Thermochromatium tepidum ATCC 43061: one gene and its partner. The protein of the gene in region 2 binds, or shares a complex with, the protein of the main gene of each other region. Links are inferred from orthologs where the notes say so. Each region holds a gene or a part of one and is shown on either strand. Other genes may lie near its edges.

Region 1 (4,221 bases), 110 kb from region 2 along the record:
TCGCCAGCGCAGCGGCCAAGACATAGGAAAAAACGCCAAGCTCGGCGCCGCGTGCCAATGACAGCAAGCCGATGTACAGGGGGGCATAGATCATCCCGATCAGACTCCAAATGATGGCGCGGAGAAACGCAAGCCGCCAGCGTATCCGAGGCACACGCGCGCCTTTGGCCAGTCTTGGCCCCTTGTAGGGACGGGCATTGTCGAACTCGCCAAAACCTTCGGACGACATGACGCTCAACCCTGGAGATGCTGAAGATCTTGGGATGATTATGAACGAAAAACGGGGCCAGCGGCCCCGTTCCATTCGAACCGGACAGACAGTGGCGATCAGCCGGCCTTTAGGGTCCAGGAAGCGCACCAACCGTTGACATTGATCAGCTTGCCGGGGAAGAGCTGGCAGCCCTTCCAGTCGCCCTCGCCGACGTTGGCCTGCATGAACTGGCAGTTGGCACAGTGCTGCTCTTCGGGCGGCAGACCGGGACGGGCGGCGGCGACGCGTTCGGACTTGGTCGCATCCTGGTTGTACTTGAGGGCGATTGCGGTCGGATCGTCCGCAGTCACGGCATTGGCGGGAGCGGCGGCACGGGCGGTACCGAAACCGACCAGATTGATCATCGGGATGGCAGCGGCTGTACCCAGCATCACTTTGACGGCGTCACGACGGCTCTTGCTGATTGGCTTATCGGACATGAATGTCACTCCTACACAGAAATGGTGTTGTGATTCCGACACTCCCGGCCCAATACCGGAAGCCGGTCGGCATTTTCCTACAGGCAGCCCGAAAAGGCGAGCCGTTTAAGCTGTATCCATGATCGGGCCTTGGTGAAGCGTCTTTAACTAAAAGAACGCACCGATTGTCTGCGTCAGACACAGGCTCCGCTCTGATCTTTGTCAATGGAGCGGATCGGCATCTTCGCGGACGCCGCTATTCGATAGCCTCAACGTAGATAGGTTCCCGCACCGATATAGTGTCTGTTCCAGTAGGGGGTGTCGAGACGATCGATGCGCACCCGGTTATCCGAGGTCGAGGCATGGATGAAGCGCTCCTTGTCGATCATCAGGCCGACGTGATAGGCATCGGGTCCGGTCTTGAAAAACACCATGTCACCCGGTTGCAACCGACTACGGGGTACGGGTGTGGCGGCACGCTTTTGGTCAGCAGCGGTGCGTGGGATCACAAGCCCGGCCTGATAATGGGCGTAATGGGTCAGACCGCTGCAATCAAAGCCCTCGGCGGGTGATGCGCCGCCGTAGAGATAGGGTATTCCGACCTGGGCCAGACCCTTGTCGACCAGCGCGGCGCGGCGCGCGCTGAGTCCGTCGTCTCGGCCACGACTCGCGCAACCGGACAGGGTCGCCAGCACCAGCGACGCGATGAGCAGAGACGTCAAAGAGAACAAGGGTGTGGAGGTTGCTCGAATCTTCATAAATCACTCTCGATCAGATTGCCAGATTACTGGAAACTCTGGGCTTTTGACCGTTTGTATCGCCCTTGAACGGCGCCTGTCAATCGCCGGCAAAGGCACCGCCGATGTCGCTTGGGTGCCCAGGGGACGACGTCGGCACGGCTGTCCGACTCGGGCTTTACGCTCTGTCGGTCAAGCCTTAAATTGACGTCGATTGGCACCGTCCTCAGCCACTGTTGCGCCTTAACCGACACGCAAATTCCGGTCCAGTAACAGCAAAATACCCCGCCCCAATCCGATCGGGCGCCTTGGAGTATCCAATCGATGAGCGAAACCAAACACTGCCGACTCCTGATCCTCGGTTCCGGACCGGCCGGCTACACGGCCGCCATCTATGCCGCACGTGCGAATCTCAAGCCGGTACTGGTCACTGGCCTGGAACAGGGTGGTCAACTGATGACCACGACTGAGGTCGACAACTGGGCCGGCGATCCGGACGGCGTCCAGGGGCCAGAGCTGATGGAGCGGATGCGCCGTCATGCCGAGCGTTTCGAGACCGAGATCGTCTTTGATCACATCCACACCGCGGATCTGTCCTGTCGTCCGTTCCGGCTGATCGGCGATTCGGCAACCTATACCTGTGACGCGCTGATCATCGCCACCGGGGCGAGCGCGCGCTATCTGGGATTGCCCTCGGAGCAGGCCTTCCGCGGGCGCGGGGTCTCGGCCTGCGCCACCTGCGACGGCTTTTTCTATCGCCATCAGAAGGTCGCCGTGATCGGCGGCGGCAACACGGCGGTCGAGGAGGCGCTCTATCTGTCCAACCTCGCCTCCGAGGTGATCCTGGTCCATCGGCGCGATGCCCTGCGCGCCGAAAAGATCCTACAACGACAGCTATTCGAAAAGGCCGAGAAGGGCAATGTCCGCCTCGTCTGGAATCATGTGCTCGACGAGGTCCTAGGTGACGCCACAGGCGTGACCGGGATACGCATCAAGCACGTCCAGACCGGCGAGACCCAGGACATCGACCTGCAAGGGGTCTTCATCGCCATTGGTCACACGCCCAACACGGCTATCTTTGACGGTCAGCTCGAGATGGAGAACGGCTATATCAAGGTCCGCAGCGGCACCCAGGGTAATGCCACTGCCACCTCGGTCCCCGGCGTATTCGCGGCGGGCGATGTGATGGATCCGGTCTATCGTCAGGCCATCACCTCGGCGGGCACAGGCTGCATGGCGGCGCTCGATGCCGAAAAGTATCTCGATGCACTGGAGGCGCAGTCCTGATAGGCCGTCATGATCGCCCTCCTCGATCCATGCGATCGCACGACCTTTCCTGATCCGGGTCAGGCGCTCCGGGAGCCGAACGGACTGCTGGCGGTCGGTGGGGATCTGAGTCCCGAGCGGCTGATCGAAGCCTATCGGGGTGGCATCTTTCCTTGGTTTGGCGCGGGGGATCCCATCCTGTGGTGGTCACCCGATCCGCGTGCCATCCTGTTCCCCGAGCACTTCCACGCCTCGCGCAGTCTGCGTAAGCGGTTGCGGCGCGGCGACCTCGTCACCACCCTGGATCGCGACTTCGCCGGGGTCATCCAGGGCTGCTCCGAGCCGCGCGACGCCGAGGCTGGAACCTGGCTGATCCCAGAGATGATGGCGGCCTATCGGCGGCTCCATGACCTGGGCCTGGCCCATTCGGTCGAGGTCTGGCGCGCAGGCTCACTGGTCGGCGGACTCTACGGCGTGGCCATCGGGCGCGTCTTTTTCGGTGAATCCATGTTCAGCCGGGTGAGCGATGCCTCCAAGGTCGCCCTGGCGCGTCTCTGCGAACAGCTTCGGGCCTGGGGGTTCGGCCTCATCGATTGCCAGATGACGACCAAGCATCTGCTCAGACTAGGGGCGTGCGAGGTGTCGCGCGCCGAATTTCTGACGCTCCTGGACCACTATGGCGCTCGCCCTGGCTATAACAAAAGCTGGGACGATGGCACTGAGCGCCCGGCGTGCGCGATCCAGGTCGCGCCGCCGTCTAGCGGGGACGATTCCAATTCATGAAACAGGGACTGGGCAGCCAATTTGGACGCGCGTTACCGCTCTATCTGACCGGCGAACATCACTGCTCCTACCTCGCCGGGGTGCGGGCGCGGACGCTCTTCGTCGATCCGGGGGCGCGCATCGATGGGGCGACCTATCAAAGGCTCATCGATCAGGGATTCAGGCGCAGCGGCACCCATATCTATCGTCCGGCCTGTTGCGGCTGTTCGGCCTGCATCCCGGTACGGCTGCCGGTCGATGCGTTCGTACCGAATCGCTCGCAGCGGCGCAACTGGCGGCGCAATGCGCCAGACATCGCCCTAAGCGATGGTCCGGCGGTGTTCCGTGCGGAACAGTTCGAGCTCTACCGGCGTTACCTGGCCGCGCGTCACGCCAACGGCGTGATGGCCGAGGACGCGAGTGAGGACAGCTATCGGCGTTTTCTGGTCGCATCCTGGGGCGGTATGACGCGCTTTCTCGAATTCCGACTCGACGGACGGCTGGTGGGGGTGGCCGTCACCGATGTGCTCGAACAGGGCTTGTCGGCGGTCTATACCTTCTTCGACCCCGATCTGGCCGCGCGCGCGCTCGGCACTTTCAGCGTACTGAATCAGATCCGGCTCACCCAGCTTTTAGGGCGGCCTTATCTGTATCTCGGTTACTGGATCGCCGAGTCGCGCAAGATGGTCTACAAGGAACGTTTCCGCCCGATCGAGGCCTGGGACGGTCGAGACTGGCGACGCTTCGAGCGCGGGCAGACCCTCGGGTTCGATGACCGCCGAAGCTC
Region 2 (7,456 bases):
ATCAGTCCCAGCAGCAGTGGGATCTTCTCGTCGTTGGCGGTCAGGTAACAGACCTGCCGCACGCGGTCGGCCGTCACCTGGTCGGCCTCGATCTTGACCAGACGCGGATGGTTCATGTGCTCATAGGCCAGTTCCGTGACCCGATAGGACAGTGTGGCCGAGAACAGCATCCCCTGCCGGCGCTCGACCGGCGGCATCTGGCGGAACAGATAGCGGATGTCCTTGATGAAGCCGAGATCGAACATGCGATCGGCCTCATCGAGCACCACGACCTCGATGCCCTTCAGATCGAAGACGTGCTGCCGGTAGTAATCGATGAGGCGCCCTGGTGTGCCGATCAGGATGTCGACCCCGCGCATCAGGGCCTCGCGCTGCTGTTGATAGCCGGTGCCGCCGAAGACCACGGTCGAGCGCAGCCCCGTGTGCTTGGACAGGAGCAGGGTATCCTTGTGGATCTGAACCGCCAGCTCACGTGTCGGCGCCAGCACCAAGGCCCGCGGACCGCGGCGACGGCTGGCGGGGTCGCACGGTGCAGGCACGGAGGATCCGTCGGCCGATTCGGGCGACTCAGTCCAGGGCGAGACGGGCGTCTCAGGCATCTCCACCGGCTCAGACGCGGTCTCGTGTGGCTGGCACAACAGACGCTGCATGAGCGCCACCAGAAAGGCCGCGGTCTTGCCGGTGCCAGTCTGGGCCTGGCCGGCGATGTCCTGGCCCTCAAGGGCGAGCGGCAGGGTCTCGGCCTGGATTGGGGTGCAATAAACAAAGCCGGCCTCGGCAAGACCGGCCAGGATCCGGGGATCGAGCGCCAGACTATCGAAGCGGGTCGAGGTCAGATGTGTGTTGGTCATTGAATCTATCGGTGAACGTCCGGGTTGGCCTGCAGATGCGGTTTCGAAGCCTCGCGGACGGCAAGACTTGCAAATTGCCTGCGCTTTGGATCAAATAGCATCTTACTCAAGGGTGCGGAACAACGCCAATTCGCCCGCCCACTCCTCGTTCCGACCGACGCGATGCCGTTTCGGCCATGCCCTTCACCCGCCCATGCCATCAAACATTATTTGGGAGACGACTTCAGTGAGCGATCGCATCGTCCATGTGACCGATGATTCCTTCGAGGAAGAGGTTCTGAAATCCCCCGATCCGGTGTTGGTCGACTACTGGGCCGACTGGTGCGGACCCTGCAAGATGATCGCTCCCGTGCTCGACGAGATCGCCGATGAATACGCCGGGCGGGTCAAGATCGCCAAGCTCAACATCGACGAGAACCCCAACACACCGCCCCGCTACGGCATCCGCGGTATCCCGACCCTGATGCTCTTTCGCGGCGGCGAGGTCGAGGCAACCAAGGTCGGCGCCGTCTCCAAGTCGCAGCTGACGGCCTTCATCGATAGCAATCTCTGAGCTGAGCGCTCGCTAAAGCCCTTGACGCGCCCCGCGTCCCGAGGATCTTACCCCTAACCGAGTCCACGCGGGGCGTTCATCGAAACACCCTCATCTCCAGCCGGCCAGCCGCCACTCGCTGCACGTCCTGACGACATTGCCTCCACGGCGAGACGCGGTCGCCGATCCCGATTTCCGTCCTAACGAACACAACAGTGATGAACCTAACTGAACTCAAAAAGATGCCAGTGCCCAACCTGGTGGCCCTGGCGCAATCCATGGACATCGAAGGTGTCGCCCGCTCGCGCAAGCAGGACCTGATCTTCGCCATCCTCAAGGCCCAGGCCAAGAAGGGCGAGGACATCTATGGCGACGGCGTGCTCGAGATCCTCTCGGATGGGTTCGGTTTCCTGCGCTCGGCCGATGCCTCCTATCTGGCTGGGCCGGACGATATCTATGTCTCGCCAAGCCAGATCCGACGCTTTGCGCTGCGCACCGGCGATACCATCTCGGGCAAGATTCGACCGCCCAAAGACGGCGAACGCTATTTCGCGCTGCTCAAGGTCAACGACATCAACTACGACCGTCCCGAGAACGCCAAGAACAAGATCCTGTTCGAGAACTTCACGCCGCTGTTCGCTCAGAAGCGTCTGACGCTGGAGATCGGCAACGGCAGCACCGAGGACATCACGGCCCGCACTATCGATCTGGTCGCGCCCATCGGCAAGGGGCAGCGCGGGCTCATCGTCTCCCCGCCCAAGGCCGGCAAGACCATGATGTTGCAGAACATCGCCCAGTCGATCGGCCACAATCACCCCGACTGCTATCTGATCGTGCTCCTGATCGACGAGCGTCCCGAGGAAGTCACCGAGATGACGCGCTCGGTGCGCGGCGAGGTCATCTCCTCGACCTTCGACGAGCCGGCCACCCGTCACGTCCAGGTCGCCGAGATGGTGATCGAAAAGGCCAAGCGCCTGGTCGAACACAAGCGCGACGTAGTCATCCTGCTCGACTCCATCACGCGCCTCGCCCGCGCCTACAACACGGTCGTGCCCTCCTCTGGCAAGGTCCTGACCGGCGGGGTCGATGCCAATGCACTGCAACGGCCCAAGCGCTTCTTCGGTACCGCGCGCAACGTCGAGGAAGGGGGTTCACTCACCATCATCGCCACGGCGCTGATCGACACCGGCTCACGCATGGACGATGTGATCTACGAAGAGTTCAAGGGCACGGGTAACATGGAGCTCCATCTCGACCGGCGCATCGCCGAAAAGCGCATCTTCCCCGCGATCAACATCAATCGCTCCGGCACCCGGCGTGAGGAGCTCCTGATGAGTCCATCAGAGCTGCAAAAGATGTGGATCCTGCGCAAGATCCTGCACCCGATGGACGAGCTGGCGGCGATGGAATTCCTGCACGACAAGCTCAAGGCGACCAAGACCAACGAAGAGTTCTTTGCCTCCATGAAGGGCTGAAGTCAGGCCCACCGGCTCATTCGAGCCATACAGCGACCCGCGCCGACGCGCCGCGCCCATCGACGACGACCAGTGTCACATAGCCCGATCCCGGCGGCGTCCAGCGCGTTTCCCGAGAAAAGGGTTCGCGTGCAATGGGTGCGCCGTCGGCAAACCAAGTAAAGGGCGGTGTACCACCCCGGACCCTGAGCACCAGGGCCCCAAGCGAGGAGGCACCAAACCCCAGATCGATCCGTGCCCCCGGCGGCGGATAGGCGATCTCCAGCGCCGCCGCCGAGGGGCTCGCGCGGCTGGCCGCCGGGACGTGCCGCAGGATCTCGGGCAGTTGGGCGTGGTTCATGGGGCGCACACCAGGCGGCGGTGGCGGTAGCGGCGTGCGCGGGCCGAGCTGGGCGAAGACGTCGATGAGCACGGGCGCGGCGGCCTCGATCCCAGCCAGACCCGGCACGGGCGCACCATCCGCCCGCCCGGTCCAGACGCCCACCACCCAGCGTCCGTCGAAGCCGATGGCCCAGGCGTCGCGATAGCCGTAGGAGGTACCGGTCTTGAAGGCGATCCGGTCGGACGTGGCGCGATCCGGCGCCGGCACCCCGGCGAGGATGGACCCGACCAGCCAGGCAGCGCGTTCGTCCAGCACCGGACGCCACACCGAGGCGCCGCCCGCAGCGTCATGCTCCAGCGACTCGCGCAGCACAACCGGCGCGCCGCCACGCGCGATCGCGGCATAGAGCCGGACCAGATCGGTGAGCGTCACCCCGACCCCGCCCAGGCCAATCGCAAGACCAGGTGCCGAGAGTTCGGGCAAGGCCGGCTCGATCCCAGCGCGGCGCAGACGGGCCATCAGACGGGCCGGCCCCACGGCCTCCAGCAGCCGGACGGCGGGGATGTTCAGTGAGGCCTGGAGGGCCTGGCGCACCGAGACCGTGCCCTGGAACGCGCGGTCGAAGTTGGTCGGGACATAGCCGTCGAAGCCGGTCGGTCGATCCTCGATCAGGCTCTCGGGATGGGCGATGCCATCCTCAAAGGCCAGACCATAGATCAATGGCTTGAGCGTCGATCCAGGCGAGCGGATGGCGCGGGTCATGTCGATATGGCCCCGGCGTGTCTCGTCGAGCGGATCGGGTGAGCCGACCGAGGCCCAGACCTCGCCCGTGGTATGCTCGGCGACCAGGATGGCGAGCGAGACCCGATCCCCCAGGGCGCGGGCGCGCTCGGCAGCCAGGGTTTCCAGGCGTTCCTGCAAGCGGGCGTCGAGGGTCAGGCGCTGGACATGGCGTTCGGGATGGGCGCGCTGGATACGCCAAGCCAGATGGGCGGCGTGCATGGGCAAGGGGCGGCGTGTGCTTGGTATCGGCTCGCGCAGCGCACCGGCCAGTTCAACGGCATCGATCAAGCCGGCGGACTGGAGACGCCGCAGGATGGCATCGCGTGCGCGTTGCAGGGCCTGGGGATCGCGATCGGGACGGCGCGTCTCGGGCGCCTGGGGCAGCGCGATCAGGAACGCCGATTCTGCTGCCGTCAGTCGGCGCGGTTCATGCCCAAACCAGGCCAGCGCCCCGGCGCGTACCCCCTCAAGGTTGCCCCCCTGGGGCGTCAGATTGAGATAGGCCGTGAGGATGGCCTCCTTGTCGAGCCGTCGTTCTAGGGCCAGGGCCAGACGCATCTGATGTAGCTTTCCGGCGAGATCCTGGGTCGAGCGCCCGTCGAGCAGACGCGCCAACTGCATGCTGATGGTCGAGCCACCGGAGACGATGCGCCCGTGTCTGAGCCATTGCCAGGCGGCGCGTGCTAGAGCCCAGGGGTCAACCCCGGCATGGTCGCGAAAGCGCCGATCCTCGATGGCCAGGAGCCGCTCCAGATAGCCTGGATCGACCGCGTCGAGCGCAACCGGCAGACGCCAGCGCCCGTCGGCCACGGGGAAGGCGCGCAACAGTCGACCCTCGCGGTCGAGGATCTGGGGCGAGGTTGCCACCTCCAGCTCGGGCAGGGGCGTGGCCTGGATCCAGGCGGCCAGCCACAGCCTGGCCCCCAGGGCCACAGCGATGAGGATGACCAAGGCCAGCGAAAACTTGGCAAGCCGACGCATGGTGACCCTAGGCGCCCGGCGGCGCCTTCATCGACTCGAAGGCGTTCAAGGCATTCAGCAAGGTTTGACGCTCGATGTCGTCGAGCGCCTGATTCAGTGCGGTCAGTGCGCTCGGACCCTGGGCGCACAGGAGCTCCTGGCCGGTCGGGCCGCGCAGAAAGGCGTACAGGGACTGGGCGAGCGGGTGGCCCTTGCGGGCGGCGCCCTTGATCCAGCGCAGGCCGAGCTCCGGGTTGTACTCGACACCCTCGCCGGCGAGGTAGGCGCGTCCGAGCCGGCACATGGCGTCGGGATAGAAGGCGTTGGCGGAGCGCTGGAACCAGGGGATGGCGTCGGTGGGTCGTTGGGCGCTGAGCAACAGGATGCCGAGGTCGCATTGGGCGATGGGGTCACCGCGGTCGGCATCGACGAGGGTTGGGTAGTGTTCGGGGGCGATGGCGAGTCCGGAGAGATCGAGGACGTCCTGGAGGGGGATTTGGGTCTTGGCGCCGGGTTGGCTCGGGCTGAGGGCACTGAGGCGTCCGCTGTCGATGTAGCGCCAGAGGGTGCGTTTGGTGAGACCCGTGAGGGCGGCAGCGGTATTGAGGCTGATATAGTACATGCTCGATCTGGACCCTGAGGTTGGGGCGGATAGAGTTTTTACAGCGCGCCGGGTGTGGCAGCCTCCGTCTGTCACAGTGGGGTGTGACAGGGGCGACCCCTGTCACGGTCGGATGCGACAGACAGACCGGCGTCATTCCGGTCGGGTGTCCTGGGCCAAGCTGGCTGGTCGCGCAATGACTTGAAGCCCCAAGGGTTTGACGGCTTGGCCAGGGTTGGCGCGCCTTTTGCTTTGGCCTTGGGGTGAGGGGCCTGGGTCAGGCGAGCCTGTCTGACCGGTTCCTCGCCCGGATATCTTCCATTTCCATTGCGGAGTCTGTCATGAAACGATACCAGCAAGGCTTTACCCTGATCGAGCTCATGATCGTGGTCGCGATCATCGGCGTTCTGGCGGCGATCGCGTTGCCCGCCTATCAGGACTACACCAAGAAGGCGAAGGTCTCTGAGGTTGTACTCGCCGCAAGCTCGGCCCGGACCTGCGCCACCGAGATCATCGGCGGCGGTGGCACTGTTAGCCAGGTTAGTAGCTGCGCCTCAGGCTTTGTGCCGACCCAGTATGTCTCAGGTTTGACTGTCAGTGGGAGTGGTACTACAGTGACGATCGTTGCGACCGGGACAAAGATTGGCGAGGCCGTTCGTGTCACCCTGAGAGGGACTGTCGGTTCGGGTACGATCAAGACCTGGAGATGCACTGGCAACCCCAACCGTCTGATGCCGGGCTCGTGCAAGAGCTGATCCTTAAGCGCTGCGGTTGAATGGTTTTATTTTCCGTCTCACAAAGCCCTGGGTGTCCGGGGCTTTTTTTTGGCCGCTCTTCCAGTCATGATGAGATCTCTGCCCCTTGCCAAAGACACCCGACATCGCGTCTCGGTCGGTCTGGGCTTGATCCTGCTCCTTAGCGCCACCTGTTTCATCTATCTCCAGGGTCTGAATGCCTCGACCTTTTACGACGATCGTCGTAACCTCTCGGCCCTGGAGACGCTCGATACCCTGGAAGAGGCCTGGCGCTTCGTGACCGAGGGCGGTGCGGGGCCGCTCGGGCGTCCGCTTGCCCAACTGAGCTTCCTGATCCATGCCAATCAGCCCCGCATGGACGCGGCCTCTGACGCCCGTTTCGTCAATATCCTCATTCACCTGGCCAACGGGGTGCTGCTCTATGTGTTAGGCGCGATGCTCTTGCGGCTGCGCGGCCAGGATGAGGCGAGGAGCGACTGGATCGCGCTCGGGGCCGCGGCGTTGTGGTCGTTCATGCCGTTGCTTGCCTCCACCACGCTGATCCTCATCCAGCGCCAAACCAGCCTTGCGACCCTGTTTGGATTGATCGGCTTGACGGTGTTCGTGTATGGCTATTTCATTCAATCGCAACGCCCGAAGCAGGCCCTCTTGATTCAGGGTCTGGGACTGGGGATCGGGACCCTGCTTGCCATCCTCGCCAAGGAAAACGGCGCCCTGTTTCCGGTCTATGCCCTGGTGATCGATGCGGTATTGCTGCCGAACCTGAGCGCACCCAGCCCCCTCCGTCGCCTCAGACGCGGCACGCTCTCACTCGGACTGGCGGCGTTGCTGGTCTATCTCTTGACCTTGAATCAGGACTGGTCCAGCGTCGATCCACTCCGCGGTTGGTCGGTGTTCGAGCGCTTGCAGACCGAGGTGGTCCTGCTGTGGCAGTATCTGTATCTGGCGTTTTTCCCCCAGCCGACCGCCTTCAGCCCCTTTTATGACGACCTGACCGTCATCCGGGGCTGGTGGGCTCCGACCCTCTCTGCTCTCGGCTTTTTGGCCCTGACCCTGATCGCCGTCCTGATCCGCCGGCGCACCCCCTGGCCGCTCTTTGCCTTGACCTGGTTCTTCACTGGCCACCTGCTCGAATCGACCGTCATCCTGCTCGAACTGATGTTCGAGCATCGCAATT

The links.
Region 1: the proteins of trxA (region 2) and trxB are in contact, whole or in part, in a crystal structure (PDB 1F6M), measured with the Escherichia coli proteins. The link is inferred for Thermochromatium tepidum ATCC 43061 from one-to-one orthologs.

What each region holds. Positions count from the first base shown.
Region 1 is NZ_CP039268.1:114,139-118,359, reverse strand. Bases 899-3,711 are described here. They hold trxB (thioredoxin-disulfide reductase), read left to right. Parts: upstream 899-1,730; coding sequence 1,731-2,693; downstream 2,694-3,711. Other genes in these bases: E6P07_RS00510 (arginyltransferase), read left to right, coding at 3,452-3,711; aat (leucyl/phenylalanyl-tRNA--protein transferase), read left to right, coding at 2,703-3,455; E6P07_RS00525 (C40 family peptidase), read right to left, coding at 939-1,427. Outside these bases: E6P07_RS00535 (hypothetical protein), read right to left, coding at 1-229; E6P07_RS00530 (high-potential iron-sulfur protein), read right to left, coding at 328-690; more of E6P07_RS00510, read left to right, coding at 3,712-4,221.
Region 2 is NZ_CP039268.1:218,593-226,048, reverse strand. Bases 1-2,740 are described here. They hold trxA (thioredoxin TrxA), read left to right. Parts: upstream 1-1,077; coding sequence 1,078-1,404; downstream 1,405-2,740. Other genes in these bases: rho (transcription termination factor Rho), read left to right, coding at 1,602-2,740; E6P07_RS01060 (DEAD/DEAH box helicase), read right to left, coding at 1-851. Also shown: more of rho, read left to right, coding at 2,741-2,858; pbpC (penicillin-binding protein 1C), read right to left, coding at 2,875-4,944; E6P07_RS01040 (SEL1-like repeat protein), read right to left, coding at 4,952-5,545; E6P07_RS13980 (pilin), read left to right, coding at 5,866-6,279; E6P07_RS01030 (tetratricopeptide repeat protein), read left to right, coding at 6,370-7,456. UniProt on the Escherichia coli protein: Participates in various redox reactions through the reversible oxidation of its active center dithiol to a disulfide and catalyzes dithiol-disulfide exchange reactions.